Regions from separate parts of the Pseudomonas sp. App30 genome, predicted to be linked through region 1. Evidence: predicted binding sites of a transcription regulator. Region 1 holds the regulator's gene; the other holds the start of a gene.

Evidence for each region. Region 1 encodes sigma-54, which starts transcription at its own class of promoters, with help from an activator protein. Its sites were predicted from a motif close to ANTGGCATNNANNTTGCTNT; they were not measured.
Region 2: the regulator sigma-54 is predicted to act here: its motif matches at 5,241-5,260, upstream of nirB (nitrite reductase large subunit NirB).

Annotation. Positions count from the first base shown of each region.
Region 1 covers NZ_CP133165.1:2,726,883-2,734,347, reverse strand. Annotated here, with positions in the region: gene RAM80_RS12655 (class II fumarate hydratase) at 1-174, shown strand, start outside; gene RAM80_RS12650 (hypothetical protein) at 205-636, shown strand; gene RAM80_RS12645 (superoxide dismutase) at 638-1,249, shown strand; gene RAM80_RS12640 (HPr family phosphocarrier protein) at 1,883-2,158, opposite strand; gene rapZ (RNase adapter RapZ) at 2,175-3,032, opposite strand; gene ptsN (PTS IIA-like nitrogen regulatory protein PtsN) at 3,035-3,499, opposite strand; gene hpf (ribosome hibernation-promoting factor, HPF/YfiA family) at 3,512-3,820, opposite strand; gene RAM80_RS12620 (RNA polymerase factor sigma-54) at 3,932-5,428, opposite strand; gene lptB (LPS export ABC transporter ATP-binding protein) at 5,600-6,325, opposite strand; gene lptA (lipopolysaccharide transport periplasmic protein LptA) at 6,325-6,864, opposite strand; gene lptC (LPS export ABC transporter periplasmic protein LptC) at 6,851-7,423, opposite strand; gene RAM80_RS12600 (KdsC family phosphatase) at 7,432-7,465, opposite strand, start outside.
Region 2 covers NZ_CP133165.1:5,277,283-5,284,747, reverse strand. Annotated here, with positions in the region: gene RAM80_RS24405 (FKBP-type peptidyl-prolyl cis-trans isomerase) at 234-1,013, opposite strand; gene pcaQ (pca operon transcription factor PcaQ) at 1,178-2,101, opposite strand; gene nirD (nitrite reductase small subunit NirD) at 2,196-2,558, opposite strand; gene nirB (nitrite reductase large subunit NirB) at 2,558-5,116, opposite strand; gene RAM80_RS24385 (sulfite reductase subunit alpha) at 5,386-7,465, opposite strand, start outside.

The DNA.
Region 1 (7,465 bases):
CTGGTCACCGCGCTGAACCCGATCATCGGCTACCAAAAGGCCGCCGAAATCGCCAAGACCGCCTACAAGGAAGGCCGCCCGATCATTGATGTGGCGCTGGAGCACACGGACCTGTCACGCAGCCAGCTGGAAACCCTGCTGGACCCGGAAAAGCTCACCGCCGGCGGCATCTGAGCCGCTGTTCTATCGCTTCGGAGGCACACCATGCAGCACTGGAAACGCACCATCGAAATGGCCAACGCCTGCTTCGCCCGCGGTGACTTGGTCGATGCGCGGGAGTTGTACCTGCAGGCCCTCGCGCTGGCCCAGGTGCTGTTCGAACGCTGGGCGGATGTCGACGAAGCGGTGGCGGCGTGCGTGATTTCCCATCACAACCTGGCCGACCTGCACCTGCGCCTGATGCAGCCGGAGGAGAGCGCCGAGTACCTGTGCGCCATCCACCAGCGCCTGTTGCAGGCCGCCCAAGACCCGCGCCTTACCCCGGCGCTGCGTGAGGCAGCGCTGCGCCACAGCAGCAAGACCTACGCCGAGTTGCTGGCCTTCATCAGCGAATACGGCGAATACCCGCGCACCAGCCGGCTGTTGTTCGGCCAGGAAACCCGGGGCCGCGCGGCCCCCCAACACGGAGTCCATTGAAATGCCCTATACCTTGCCTGCGCTGCCCTACGCCTACGATGCCCTGGAACCGCACATCGACGCGGCCACCATGGAAATCCACTACACCAAGCACCATCAGACCTACATCAACAACCTCAACGCCGCCGTCGAAGGCACCGAGTACGCGGAGTGGCCGATCGACAAGCTGGTCGGCAGCGTCAAGCATTTGCCCGAGAAGTTGCAGCCGGCGGTGGTCAACCAGGGTGGCGGGCACGCTAACCACTCGCTGTTCTGGGACGTGATGGCGCCCAAGGGCGGCGGCCAGCCCCAAGGCAGCGTGGCTGAAGCCATTGACAAGCAGTTGGGCGGTTTCGACGCGTTCAAGGAGGCCTTCACCAAGGCAGCGCTGACCCGCTTTGGCAGCGGCTGGGCATGGCTGAGCGTGACCCCGCAGAAGCAACTGGTGGTGGAAAGCAGCGGCAACCAGGACAGCCCGCTGATGCACGGCAACACGCCGATCCTGGGCCTGGACGTGTGGGAACACGCCTACTACCTGAAGTACCAGAACCGTCGCCCTGAATACATCAATGCCTTCTACAACGTGGTCAACTGGGCCGAGGTAGAGCGGCGCTACAAGGCAGCGCTGGCTTGAATCGGCGCCTGCTGCTGACCCGGCTGCGGCTGATCCTGGGCAGCGCCCTGCTGTTGGCGGGCGCGGCCATCATCATCACCGAAGCCCTGGCGCGCTTCGCGCCACTCCTGTAGCAGCGGCCGCCAGGCCGCGTCCGCGGCGTGCCCCGGGACGCGGCCTGGCGGCCGCTGCTACGGGGGTGTGGTAGGTAACAAAATCTCACGGAAATGTCGTCGCAGATCAGCCAGCTAGGTGGGATGATTTTTCGCTCTTTGCAGCGTGACAGTCGGGAGTGATGCGAAACGTGATTACAAAGAAATTCTCAGAGCTCGAAGCAGCGATGTCGGTGGAGGCGAGGGCGAGGGCAGAGACGCTTTTCCAGCGGCAGTTGGTGGTGATGCTGAGGCGCCAGCGATATCGTGCCAAGCGGGCTATTAAACGTCGAATGGCCGGCCAGCTATTGCCGATGTCTTTGGCTGCCGTGTAGCCGCTGCCGCCAGGCTGCGCTGGTCCTCATGTACGCTAGAGATCTCCAGCGAGGGGCGGGGCCAGCGCAGCCTTCGGCAGCGGCTACGCAGATCAGTGTCTCGGCGATAATGCCCAACAAAAAGCCCGGCACTTGGCCGGGCTTTTTGTTGGGGTGGGGCAGGGCGGTCATTCGCCTTCGTCGAACTTGTTGTTGATCAGCTCGACGATCGCCGCCATGGCTTCGTCCTGTTCCTCGCCTTCGGTGGACAGGTACACCTGGGTACCTTTGCCGGCGGCCAGCATCATGACGGCCATGATGCTCTTGCCGTCGATCATGCTGTCGGCGTTGCGGCCGATGCGGACCTGGCAGTTGCCGAAGCGGCCGGCGACGCCGACGAACTTGGCGGCCGCGCGGGCGTGCAGGCCAAGCTTGTTGATGATTTCGATTTCACGAGCAGGCATCGCGGTGGGGATCCTTTCAACTGAGGTCGCGGTGGCGAACCTGGACATTCTTGAGCGTCTGCTGCAGGGCCTGGCCAAGGCGTTCGGTCAGGTAGACCGAGCGATGGTGCCCGCCGGTGCAGCCGATGGCAATGGTGACGTAGGCGCGGTTGCTGGCGGCGAAGCGCGGCAACCACTTGAGCAGGTAGCTTGAGATGTCCTGGTACATCTCCTCGACGTCGGGCTGCGCGGCCAGGTAGTCGATGACCGGTTGCTCCAGGCCTGAATGGTCGCGAAGTTCCGGCTTCCAATAGGGGTTGGGCAGGCAGCGCACGTCGAACACCAGGTCGGCGTCCACCGGCATGCCACGCTTGAAACCAAATGATTCCACCAGGAACGCCGTGCCCGGCTCCGGCTTGTTCAGCAGGCGCAGCTTGAGCGAGTCGCGCAGCTGGTACAGGTTCAGGTGGGTGGTGTTGATCTTCAGGTCAGCCAGGTCGGCGATCGGGCTGAGCAGGTCGGTTTCCACCCGGATGGCTTCGGCCAGCGAACGGCTGGCGTTGCTCAGCGGGTGGCGGCGGCGGGTCTCGGAGAAGCGCTTGAGCAGGGTTTCTTCGTCGGCGTCCAGGTACAGCACGTCGCACTGGATGTGCTTGTCGCGGGCTTCCTGCAGCAGTTGCGGAAAACGCGACAGGTCGCTGGGCAGGTTGCGCGCATCGATGGACACGGCTACCAGCGGCTGGGCCAGCTCGGTGCGGATCAGGGCGCGCTCGGCCAGTTCCGGCAGCAGGCCGGCCGGCAGGTTGTCGATGCAGTAGAAACCGTTGTCTTCCAGCACGTCCAGCGCGGTGCTTTTGCCCGAGCCGGAACGGCCGCTGACGATGATCAGGCGCATGGTCAATGACCTTTCTGTTCGTCCAGCACAACCTGATAGAGGGCATCGCTGCTTTTCGCCGAGCGCAGGCGCTCGCGCACGTCGGCGCGGTCGAGCATGCCGGCGATCTGGCTCAGCAACGCCAGGTGTTCATTGGTCGCCTCCTGGGGGACCAGGAGCACGAAGACCAGGTCGACCGGGGCGCCGTCGATGGCGTCGTAGTCGATCTTGTTCTCCAGGTGCAGCAGGGCGCTGATCGGCGTGGTGCAGCCAACCAGGCGGCAATGGGGGATGGCAATACCGTTGCCAAAACCGGTCGAGCCCAGTTTTTCGCGGGCGACCAGGCTTTCGAACACTACCTGCATCTCAAGGCCCGGGACTTCCCGGGCGATGAGGGTGGCGATGTGTTCGAGTACTTTCTTCTTGCTGCCGCCCGGCGCGTTCACGAGGGAACGGCCGGGGGTCAGGATGTTTTCAAGTCGGATCATGAGGGGGGAGTGTCAGCGGGCGGTCTGGCCTTGCAGCAGACTCTGCTGTTTTTCCTTATGCTTTTTGAGTTGGCGGTCGAGCTTGTCGGTCAGCAGGTCGATGGCCGCGTACATATCATCATGTTCCGCGTTTGCCACGACTTCGCCACCGGGTACGCGCAGGGTGGCCTCGATTTTCTGTTTCAGCTTCTCGACCTCCATGATGACCTGCACGTTGGTGATCTTGTCGAAATGGCGCTCCAATCGGTCGAGTTTCTCACCGATGTAAGTGCGCATGGCGTCGGTCACAACCAGTTGATGTCCACTGATGTTGACTTGCATACCGCTTTCTCCTTATTGCCAGTGCATAAAGAGACAGGTTGGTTAACCTGCCACTGGAACGCTGTGGCACATCCGGCAAGCCCACTGGCAGCGCGTTGGCGCTGCCAGGATTCACATCAGCCGCTTGCGTTCGCTGGACGGCGCGATCCCTAGGGATTCACGGTACTTGGCGACAGTGCGGCGGGCTACCTGGATGCCTTGTGCCTCCAGTAAACCAGCGATCTTGCTGTCACTCAATGGCTTTTTCTGATTTTCCGCGGCAACCAGTTTCTTGATGATCGCGCGGATCGCCGTGGACGAGCATTCTCCGCCCTCGGAGGTGCTGACGTGGCTGGAGAAAAAGTATTTCAGCTCGTAGATGCCGCGCGGGGTGTGCATGTATTTCTGCGTGGTCACCCGCGAAATGGTCGACTCGTGCATGCCCACCGCCTCGGCGATGTCGTGCAGCACCAGCGGCTTCATGGCCTCGTCGCCGTAGTCGAGGAAACCGCGCTGGTGCTCGACGATCTGGCTGGCGACCTTCATCAGGGTCTCGTTGCGGCTCTGCAGGCTCTTGATGAACCAGCGCGCCTCCTGCAACTGGTTGCGCATGAAGGTGTTGTCGGCGCTGGTGTCGGCGCGGCGCACGAAGCCGGCGTACTGCGGGTTGACGCGCAGGCGCGGTACGGCTTCCTGGTTCAGCTCCACCAGCCAGCGCTCGTTGTCCTTGCGCACGATGACGTCGGGCACCACGTACTCGGCTTCGCTGGACTCGATCTGCGAGCCAGGGCGCGGGTTGAGGCTTTGCACCAGTTCAATGACCTGGCGCAGCTCGTCTTCCTTGAGCTTCATGCGGCGCATCAGCTGGCTGTAGTCGCGGCTGCCCAGCAGGTCGATGTAGTCGGCCACCAGGCGCTGGGCCTCACTGAGCCACGGCGTGCGCGGGGGCATCTGGCGCAGTTGCAGCAGCAGGCATTCGCTGAGGTCGCGGGCGCCGATGCCGGCGGGCTCGAACTGCTGGATGCGGTGCAGCACGGCTTCCACTTCGTCCAGCTCGATGTCCAGCTCCGGGTCGAAGGAGTCGCAGATCTCCTGCAGCGTCTCGTCCAGGTAGCCCTGGTTGTTGATGCAGTCGATCAGGGTGACCGCGATCAGGCGATCGGTGTCGGACATGGGCGCCAGGTTGAGTTGCCACAGCAGATGGCTCTGCAGGCTTTCGCCGGCCGACGTGCGGGTGGTGAAGTCCCATTCGTCGTCATCGTTGCTGGGCAGGCTGCTGGCGCTGGTCTGGTAGATGTCTTCCCAGGCGGTGTCGACGGGAAGCTCGTTGGGAATGCGCTCGCTCCACTCGCCGTCTTCGAGGTTGTCGACGGTGGGGGCGGAGGTTTCCTGGTAGCTGGGCTCCTGGATTTCCGGCGTGACCTGTTGCTCGGCCTTGTCGGCCATGGGGTCGCTGTTGTCGAAGTCGTCGCCTTCTTCCTGGCGTTCGAGCATCGGATTGGATTCCAGGGCCTCCTGGATTTCCTGTTGGAGGTCCAGGGTGGAGAGCTGGAGGAGGCGGATGGCCTGTTGCAACTGCGGTGTCATCGTCAGTTGCTGGCCCATTCTTAGGACGAGCGATGGTTTCATGGCAGGGGCTTAACACCTTATTCGCCGGCGCAAAGCGCCATCCACTACGGGCGCCGAGGCTCTCGGCTTTTGTCGTAAGCAAATTATATGCCTGAAACCGAAGTGTTTGCCTAGAGCGACACCGCAATTAATTCGCGGCGCGCCCCGGGCAACCAGCCAAACACCTCGCCGTTACAGGCGGAACTCGTGGCCGAGGTAAACCTCTTTCACCAGTTGGTTTGCCAGGATGGTCTCGGCATCGCCTTCGGCGATCAGCTGGCCATCGTTGACGATGTAAGCGGTTTCACAGATATCCAGGGTCTCGCGAACGTTGTGGTCGGTGATCAACACGCCGATGCCCTTGTTCTTGAGGTGATGAATGATCTGCTTGATGTCGCCGACCGAGATCGGGTCGACACCGGCAAAGGGTTCGTCCAGCAGGATGAACTTGGGCGCGGTCGCCAGCGCGCGGGCAATTTCCACCCGGCGCCGCTCGCCGCCCGACAGGCTCATGCCCAGGTTGTCGCGGATGTGCGTGATGTGGAACTCCTGCAGCAGGCTTTCCAGCTCCTTCACGCGGCCGGCCTTGTCCAGCTCCGGGCGGGTTTCCAGGATGGCCATGATGTTGTCGGAGACCGACAGCTTGCGGAAGATCGAGGCTTCCTGCGGCAGGTAGCCGATGCCCGAGCGAGCGCGACCGTGCATGGGCTGGTGGCTCACGTCCAGGTCGTCGATCAGCACGCGGCCCTGATCGGCGCGCACCAGGCCGACGATCATGTAGAAGCAGGTGGTCTTGCCGGCGCCGTTAGGCCCCAGGAGGCCGACGATCTGCCCACTTTCGATGGACATGCTGACGTCACGCACCACTTGCCGGCCCTTGTAGGCCTTGGCCAGGTGCTGGGCTTTGAGGATAGCCATTACTTGCCCTGCTGCTGGTCGGTTTTGCTTTTCGGCTGGATGACCATGTCGATGCGTGGTCGTGGCGTGACCTTGGCGCCTGTGGCGCGGCCGGCGTTCACTACCTGCTTGACGGTGTCATAGACGATCTTCTCGCCTTCGGACGTGTTGCCGTCGTTCACCACCTTGGCCTGGTCGATCAGGATGATGCGGTTCTGCGCCGAGAAATACTGGATGGTCTTGCCGTAGCCCTGGACGATGGGCTTGTCGATCGCCGGCTTCTGCTCGTAGTAGGCCAGGTTGCCCACCGAGGTGAAGGTGTCGACGTCGCCCTGGGCGTTGCGGGTGATGGTCACGGTGTTGCCGGTGATCTTCATGGTGCCCTGGGTGATGATGACGTTGCCCTTGTAGACGGCCACGCCCTGCTTGTCATCCAGTTGTGCGTCGTCGGACTGGATGTGGATCGGCTGGTCGCGATCCGTAGGCAGTGCCCAGGCGCCAGCGCTCCCCAGTGCAGAGCCCAGGGAGAGCAATAAAGGGAGGGTTTTAGCGAGCCTCATACAGTCCTCTTACGTTTGACAGCAAGTTGATCTTGCTGTCTTTCAAATATGCCTTCATGCCCGTGCCCGTCGAGACGCCACCGGCGCCGTCGATTCTAACGTCTCGGTCAGTCTGCGCATATTGCTGTTGTGGGAATACCGTCATGCGCGTGGTGGTAATCAGGGTAGGACGGTTTTTCTGGTCGGTGCGGGCCACGCGGACGTTGTCGATCAGCTCGACCTGGGTGCCGTCGGGGTTCACTTCGCCGTGGTCGCTGGTCACGTGCCAGGGGTACACGGTGCCGCGGTACAGGTTCATGTCCGGGTTGGTCACCTTGGTGACCTGGCTGGCCTGCAGGTGCTCGACCTTGTCACCGGTCATGCGGTACTGCACGCCGCCGTCAGGCAGGTACTGCACAGCGTGGGCGTTGATGGCGTAATAGTCGATGGCACTTTCGTCGACAGCAGCCGCAGGCTTGTCGAGGAAGGTGTCCGGGTTGATGTTCCAGTAGCCGACGGAGACGAAGATCGCCACGACGACACAGAACAACAGGAGATTGCGCAGTTTTTTACTCGGCATGGGAAACTCTATAAATAGGCGGCCAGGGCCGCTTCGAGGTTG
Region 2 (7,465 bases), 2.6 Mb from region 1:
AGACGTTGAGGTAAATCGTTTGCGCCTGACACCTTCTTGAGACTGTTCAGCCATCCAGCAGGTTCAATCCTACCGTAGCCGCTGCCGTAGGCTGCGCTGGCCAGCGTGTGCCCCGTGAATCTTCAGCGAGGCAGAAGGCCAGCGCAGCCTACGGCAGCGGCTACGTTGAAAATGTGCGCGGGCAAAAAAAAACGCCCCGCAAGGCGGGGCGTTTTTGTGCGCAAGGCTGCGAATTACTTCGAAGCAGCCTTGTCGGCCTTGTCGCCATCAGCAGCGTCAGCCTTGTCGGCGTCAGCGGCGGCAGGCGCCTGGTCGGCCTTGGCCGGATCCTTGATGGCCAGCAGTTCCAGGTCGAATACCAGCACCGAGTTGGCCGGGATTTTCGGGCTTGGGCTCTGGGCACCGTAGGCCAGGTCAGCCGGGATGAACAGCTTGATCTTCTCGCCAACGTGCATCAGTTGCAGGCCTTCGACCCAACCAGGGATCACGCCACTCACTGGCAGGTCGATTGGGCTACCACGCTCGATGGAGCTGTCGAAGACGGTGCCGTCGGTCAGCTTGCCTTCGTAGTGGACAGTCACCACATCAGTCGGCTTGGGCTGTGGGCCGTCGGCTTTCTTGATGATCTGGTACTGCAGGCCGGAAGCGGTAGTGACCACGCCTTCCTTCTTGCCGTTCTCTTCGAGGAATTTCTTGCCGGTCGCTTCAGCTTCGGCGTTCATCTTGGTCATGCGCTCTTCGGCACGCTTCTGCAGCGCAGCGAAGGCTTCGACCAGTTCGTCGTCCTTAAGCTTCTGGGGTTTCTTGCCGACAGCATCTTCGATGCCTTGGGCGACGGCCTTGGAGTCCAGATCGTCCATGCCTTCCTGTGCCAGGCTCTTGCCCATGTTCAGGCCGATGCCGTAGGAAGCTTTCTGCGCCGGGGTTTTCAGTTCCACGCTGGAATGATTGTCGCAACCTGCGAGTACCAGAGTGACCAAGGCAACCGCCGCCGCCAACCGATGCTGTTTCATGCTATTTCCTTGTTCATGCGCCAAATGGGCAATCGAGTAAAGCCGCGAGCTTATCAGGCGGCCACGACCAATGGCTACCGGCATGAGAGCCGGAAAATACAGATAAGTTCAGGTGTTTAAAGGGTTTCATCTGAATGATGGCAAACCTTACCAAAATCTTACATTCAGGCTTCGCGATAACTGGCCGCCACCTCGCGCACCACATCGCACAGCCACTGCGCCGGCAGCGACAGCGCCAGCGAGGCGTTGCTGCAGATGCCCACCGAGCCGCCGGGCTCGCGCACGCCCAGGTCCAGCTCGAACAGTTCGCCCTGGCGGATGTCCAGCAGCACTGCGTCGCGCGGGGCCACCCAGATGGCGTCGCTGCTGAGCACGTAGCGGCGGCTGAGGGTCGGCGACAGGGTTTCCAGGCGCTGGGCAGCCGGCTCGATGGCGCACTGCACGAACAGGCTGTCGGCGTGCTTGCGGATGGTGGTGCCGGCCAGCGGCAGCACCAGCGGGTAGCGGTTGACCTTGCCGCGGTCGGTGGGCACCTCGCCCAGCAGCGGGTGGCCGGGGCGCACCACCAGGGTCATGGCCTCGCTGTACAGGTGCTCGAACATCAGGCCCTGGATTTGCGGGTTGTCGGTCATGCGCCCGATCACCAGGTCCAGCTCGCCCACGTGCAGCTGCGCCAGCAGGTGCGCGCCGGGGCCGGTGGCCACGCTGACCACCAGGGCGGCGTGGCGCTCGTTGAGGCGGCACAACACCTCGGGCATCAACCGGCTTTCCACGGTGGACAGCACGCCCACCTTCACCTGCGGCGCCTCGTGCTGCTCGCTGCGCAAGGTGCTCACGCCGTCGCGCAGGGCCTGCACACAGGGCGCGGCGTAGCGCATGAAGCGCACGCCGGCGGGGGTCAGCTCGACGCCGCTCTTGTCGCGGTCGAACAGGCGGGTCTGCAGCAGGTCTTCCAGCTCCTTGAGGGTCTTGGAGATGGCCGGCTGGCTGATGGCAACGGCGTCGGCGGCCTTGGCGAAACTGCCCTGGCGGGCGATTTCGAGAAAGCACAGCAGGTGGCGGAATTTGATGCGGGTGTCGAGGTTCATGGCGACGATGTTACACCGCTCTTGTGGGAGCTGGCTTGCCAGCGAGCTTTGGGGGGCAACAAAAAGCTCGCTGGCAAGCCAGCTCCCACATATATCACGCGGCTATCTGGACTTCATCACCCACCAGCCGCACAGGCCAGGTACGCAAGCGCTCGCCGGGTTCTTCCAGGCAATGGCCGTCCGCCAGGGCGTAATGCTGCTTGTACAGCGGCGCCGCCACCACCAGCTGGCCCTTGAGCTGGCCGACGATGCCGCGGCCGATCACGTTGGCGCCCGAGCGCGGGTCGTGGTTGTCGATGGCGTGCAGCACCTGGCCGTCCGGGGCGTCGGGCAGGTAGAACAGCGCCACCTGGGCGCCGTCCAGCCACACCACCACGCCGCTGTTGGCCACCAGGTCGCGGCGCTGGCACACCGGCCGCCAGGCCTGGGCTTGCACAGTTTGATGGGCGTTGTTCATCACAGGGCCTCCTCGGCGAGCGGGATCAGTTTCAGTTCATGGTGGGTGGCGGGCCGGCGCTGGCCGCGCTCCTTGACGAAGTGCACGCCGGGGTCGTCGCGGCGGTCGTTGACGAAGGTGCGGAAGCGCTTGAGCTTCTCCGGGTCTTTCAGGGCGTTGGCCCACTCGCATTCGTAGCGGTCGACCACGTGCTGCATCTGCGCTTCCAGCTCGGCGCCCAGGCCCAGGCTGTCGTCGATGATCACCTGTTTGAGGTAGTCCAGGCCGCCTTCCAGGCTCTCGCGCCACACCGAGGTGCGCTGCAGCTTGTCGGCGGTGCGGATGTAGAACATCAGGAAGCGGTCGATGTAGCGGATCAGCGTGGCGTCGTCCAGGTCAGTGGCGAACAGCTCGGCGTGGCGCGGGCGCATGCCGCCGTTGCCGCTGATGTACAGGTTCCAGCCCTTCTCGGTGGCGATCACGCCCACATCCTTGCTCTGCGCCTCGGCGCACTCGCGGGTGCAGCCCGACACCGCGAACTTGAGCTTGTGCGGCGAGCGCAGGCCCTTGTAGCGGTCCTCGATGAACAGCGCCATCTTCACGCTGTCCTGCACGCCGTAGCGGCACCAGGTGCTGCCCACGCAGCTTTTCACCGTGCGCGTGCTCTTGCCGTAGGCGTGGCCGGTCTCGAAGCCGGCGTCGATCAGCTCGCCCCAGATGTCGGGCAATTGGTGCAGCTGGGCGCCGAACAGGTCGATGCGCTGGCCGCCGGTGATCTTGGTGTACAGGTCGTATTTCTTCGCCACCGCGCCGATGGCGATCAGCTTGTCCGGGGTGATCTCGCCCCCGGGAATGCGTGGCACCACCGAGTAGGTGCCGTTCTTCTGCATGTTGGCCATGAAGGTGTCGTTGGTGTCCTGCAGCGGCGCCAGCGACGGGTCCATGATCGGCTGGTTCCAGCACGAGGCGAGGATGTTGCCGACGGTGGGCTTGCAGATATCGCAGCCCACGTGGCCACGGCCGTGGCGCGCCAGCAACTCCTCGAAGCTGTGGATATCGCCCACCCGCGCCAGCGCATACAGTTCCTGGCGGGTGTAGGCGAAGTGCTCGCATAGGCTCTTGTCCACAGCCACGCCGCGGGCGATCAGCTCGTGCTCGAACACCTGCTTGAGCAGCGCCGCACAGCCGCCGCAACCGGTGCAAGCCTTGGTCTGCGCCTTCAGGCTGGGCAGGTCGCCGCAGCCGCTGTCGATGGCCGCGCACACCGCGCCCTTGGTCACGTTGTGGCAGGAACACAGGGTAGCGCTGTCGGGCAGGGCATCGGCGCCCAGGGCCGGGGCGCCGTCGCTCAGGGGCAGGATCAGGCTGGACGGATCCTTGGGCAGGGCGATGCCGTTCTGCACGTACTGCAGCAGCGTGTCGTAGTAGCTGTTGTCGCCCACCAGCACGGCGCCGATGACCTTGCTGCCGCACGGCGACACCACCAGGCGCCGGTAGCTGGCGTTGGCCTCGTCGATGAAGCGGTAGCTTTTCGCACCCGGCGTGGCGGCGTGGGCGTCGCCGATGGAGCCCACGTCCACGCCCAGCAGCTTGAGCTTGGTGGACATGTCGGCGCCGCTGAAGGTGGCCTCGCCCTGCCCCGCCAGCAGCGCCGCGACGTTGCGCGCCATGCTGTAGCCAGGCGCCACCAGGCCGAACACGCTGCCGTTCCAGGACGCGCATTCGCCGATGGCGAAGATCGCCGGGTCGCTGGTGCGGCAATGCTCATCCACGACCACGCCGCCACGCGCAGCAACGTCAAGGCCGGCGCCGCGCCCCAGGGCGTCCTGGGGGCGGATGCCGGCGGAGAACACCACCAGGTCGGTTTCCAGGAACTCGCCACCGTCGAAGTTCATGCGGTAGCGATAGGCCTCGCCGGCGACGATGGCCTGGGTGGCACGCGACACATGCACGCCTACCCCCAGGGCCTCGATCTGCGCACGCAGGGCGGCGCCGCCGTCGTTGTCCAGTTGCACCGGCATCAGCCGCGGGGCGAACTCCACCACGTGGGCTTCCAGGCCCAGGGACTTCAGCGCGTTGGCCGCCTCCAGGCCCAGCAGGCCGCCCCCCACCACCACGCCACGGCGGGCAGTGCTGGCGGCCTGGCGGATGGCGTCGAGGTCGTCGAGGGTGCGGTACACCAGCCGCGCGTCGCCTTCGGAGCCGGCAATGGGCGGCACGAACGGGTAGGAACCGGTGGCCAGCACCAGTTGGTCGTAGGCATAGCGGCCTTGGGCGGTGACCACCTGGCGGTTGGCCCGGTCGATCTCCAGCACCGCTTCGTCCAGGTGCAGCTGCACGCCGTGGTCGGCGTACAGGGTGGCATCGCCCAGGGCCAGCGCCTCGGCGTCCTTGCCGCCGAAGTACTCGGACAGGTGCACGCGGTCGTAGGCGCGCTGGCGCTCTTCGCCGAACACCCGCACCTGGAACTGCGCCAGGGCCCCGCGCTCAATCAGTTGCTCGACACAGTGGTGGCCGACCATGCCGTTGCCGACGATGATCAGTTGCGGGCGCGGCTTGAGCGTCATGAATGCGTTCATGCAGGTTTTCCTCGAACAAAAAAAAGACGCCTGGAGCCGTTAAGCTCCAGGCGCCTTTGCCTGGTATCTGTGTGGGGTGCCCCTGGGTGCGATCGCCGTTGAACGCGGGTGGGCTGATAGTCTCGAAGCAGGTTGCATGCCAACACGGGGTTTAACCCGTAGCGCTGCCGCGTACGCCCACAAAATCCAGGTTGCAATACCGGCCAGCGCAGCCTGGCGGCAGCGGCTACGGGGCCAGGTTGGTGCGAAAACCTGCGCTGTGCCTCGTTTCAGTACACATCGCGCAGGTAGCGCTTGGCCTTGCTCATCTGCGCCACGTACGCCTCGGCGTCCACGCCGCCATGCTCGGCGATCACCGCCTTCAGCGCCGTGTCGACGTCCTTGGCCATGCGGCTGGCGTCGCCGCACACGTAGAAGTGCGCGCCCTGCTGCAGCCACGCCCACAACTGCGCGCCCTGTTCCAGCATGCGCTGCTGCACGTAGACCTTCTGCGCCTGGTCGCGGGAAAAAGCCGTGTCCAGGCGTTGCAGGTGGCCCTGCTGCAACCAGCTCTCCAGCTCGTCGCGGTAGTAGAAATCGGTGGCCTGGCGCTGCTCGCCGAACAGCAGCCAATTGGGGCCGCTGGCGCCACTGGCCTGGCGCTCCTGCAAGAAGGCGCGGAACGGCGCGACGCCGGTGCCGGGGCCGACCATGATCATCGGCGCGGCGGGGTCGGCGGGCACTTTGAAGTGTTTGGACGGCTGCACGAAAATCGACACCAGGCCGTTGCTGGCGCGGTCGGCGAGGAACGCCGAGCACACCCCGCTGCGTGCGCGGTCGTTGTGGCGGTAGCGCACGGTGGACACCGTGAGGTGCACCTCGTTGGGCGTGGCCTGGGCGCTGGAGCTGATGGAGTACAGCCGTGGTTGCAGCGGTTTGAGCAGGCCCAGCAATTCATCGGTACTGACTTCGGTGGGGAATTCGTCCAGCAGGTCGAGCAGCTGCCGGCCCCATAGCCACTGGTTCAAGCCTTCCTTGTTATCCGCCGCCAGCAACTCGGCCAGCCGCGGGCTGCCGCTGCGCTCGGCCACCAGCGCCAACCAGGCGGGGGTGATGCGGGTGATCTCGTAATGTTTGTGCAGCGCCTGGGCCAGGGCCATCTCGCCCTGGTCGGGCACCTGCACGTGCTGGCTGCTGTCCAGGCCCAGGGCGGCGAGCAGTTCCTCTACCAGGGTCAGGCAGTTGGTGGGCCACACGCCCAGGGCGTCGCCGGCCTGGTACTGCAGGCCGGTGTCGCTCAGATCGAAGACGATCTGCCGGGTTTCCTTCTCCGCGCCCGCCGCGTTGAGCAGGCGGTTGTGCTTGATGCGCACCTGGCAGGGGCGCTGGCGGCTGTAGCCGCTGTAGTCCCTGGCCACCGCAGGCCGGACTGGCGCAGTGCCCGTCAGCGCCAGGTTGATCTGGCCCAGCCACTGCTCGGCCAGTTCCTGGTAGTCGGGCTCGCAGTCCATGCGCGGCACCAGCGCGGTGGCACCCAGGTGTTGCAGGCGGGCATCGAGTTTGCGACCGAAGCCGCAAAACTGCTCGTAGCTGCTGTCGCCCAAGGCCAGGACCGAATAGCGCACCCCGGCCAGCTGCTCGGCGCCCCCCTCCTGCAATGCGGCCCATAGCCCACTGCCGTTGTCCGGCGCGTCACCGTCGCCAAAGGTACTGGTGATCAACAGCACGCTGCGCGCCTGGCGCAATTGCGGCAGGCTGACTTCGTCCATGCAGTTGACCTGCACCTGCAGGCCCGCACCCCGCAACTGCTCACCGCAGAGGCTGGCCAAGGCCTCGGCGTTCCCGGTCTGGGAGGCCCACAGCACCCACTGCTCGGGCACCACCGCGTCAGGCTGGCAAGCATCGGCTTCGACCGTGGGTATCAAGGCACCGCTGACCCGGCTCAGGGTCACGGCGCTGAACTTGAACTCCGGCTGCCACGACACCGGGTCGACGGCGTCGCTGGTCATGGCGTTGACGGCCAGGTCGTCGCCGTACAGATCATTCCAGTGGAACGGCGCGAACAGGTTGCCCGGCAGCACCCGGTCGCTGACCCGCGCTGGCAGCACCGCGTGGCCGCGGCGGGTTTGCAGGCGCACCTGGTCGCGCTCGGCGATGCCCAGGCGCGCGGCGTCCTCGGGGTGCACCTCAACGAAGGGCCCGGGGTTGAGCTTGTTGAGGCTGGCGACCTTGCCGGTCTTGGTCAGGGTGTGCCACTGGTGCTGCACGCGGCCGGTGTTGAGCACCAGCGGGAAGTCATCGTCGGGCAACTCGGCGGGGACCATGTGCGGCCGGGCGAAGAAGCGCGCGCGGCCGTCGTCGCTGGGAAAG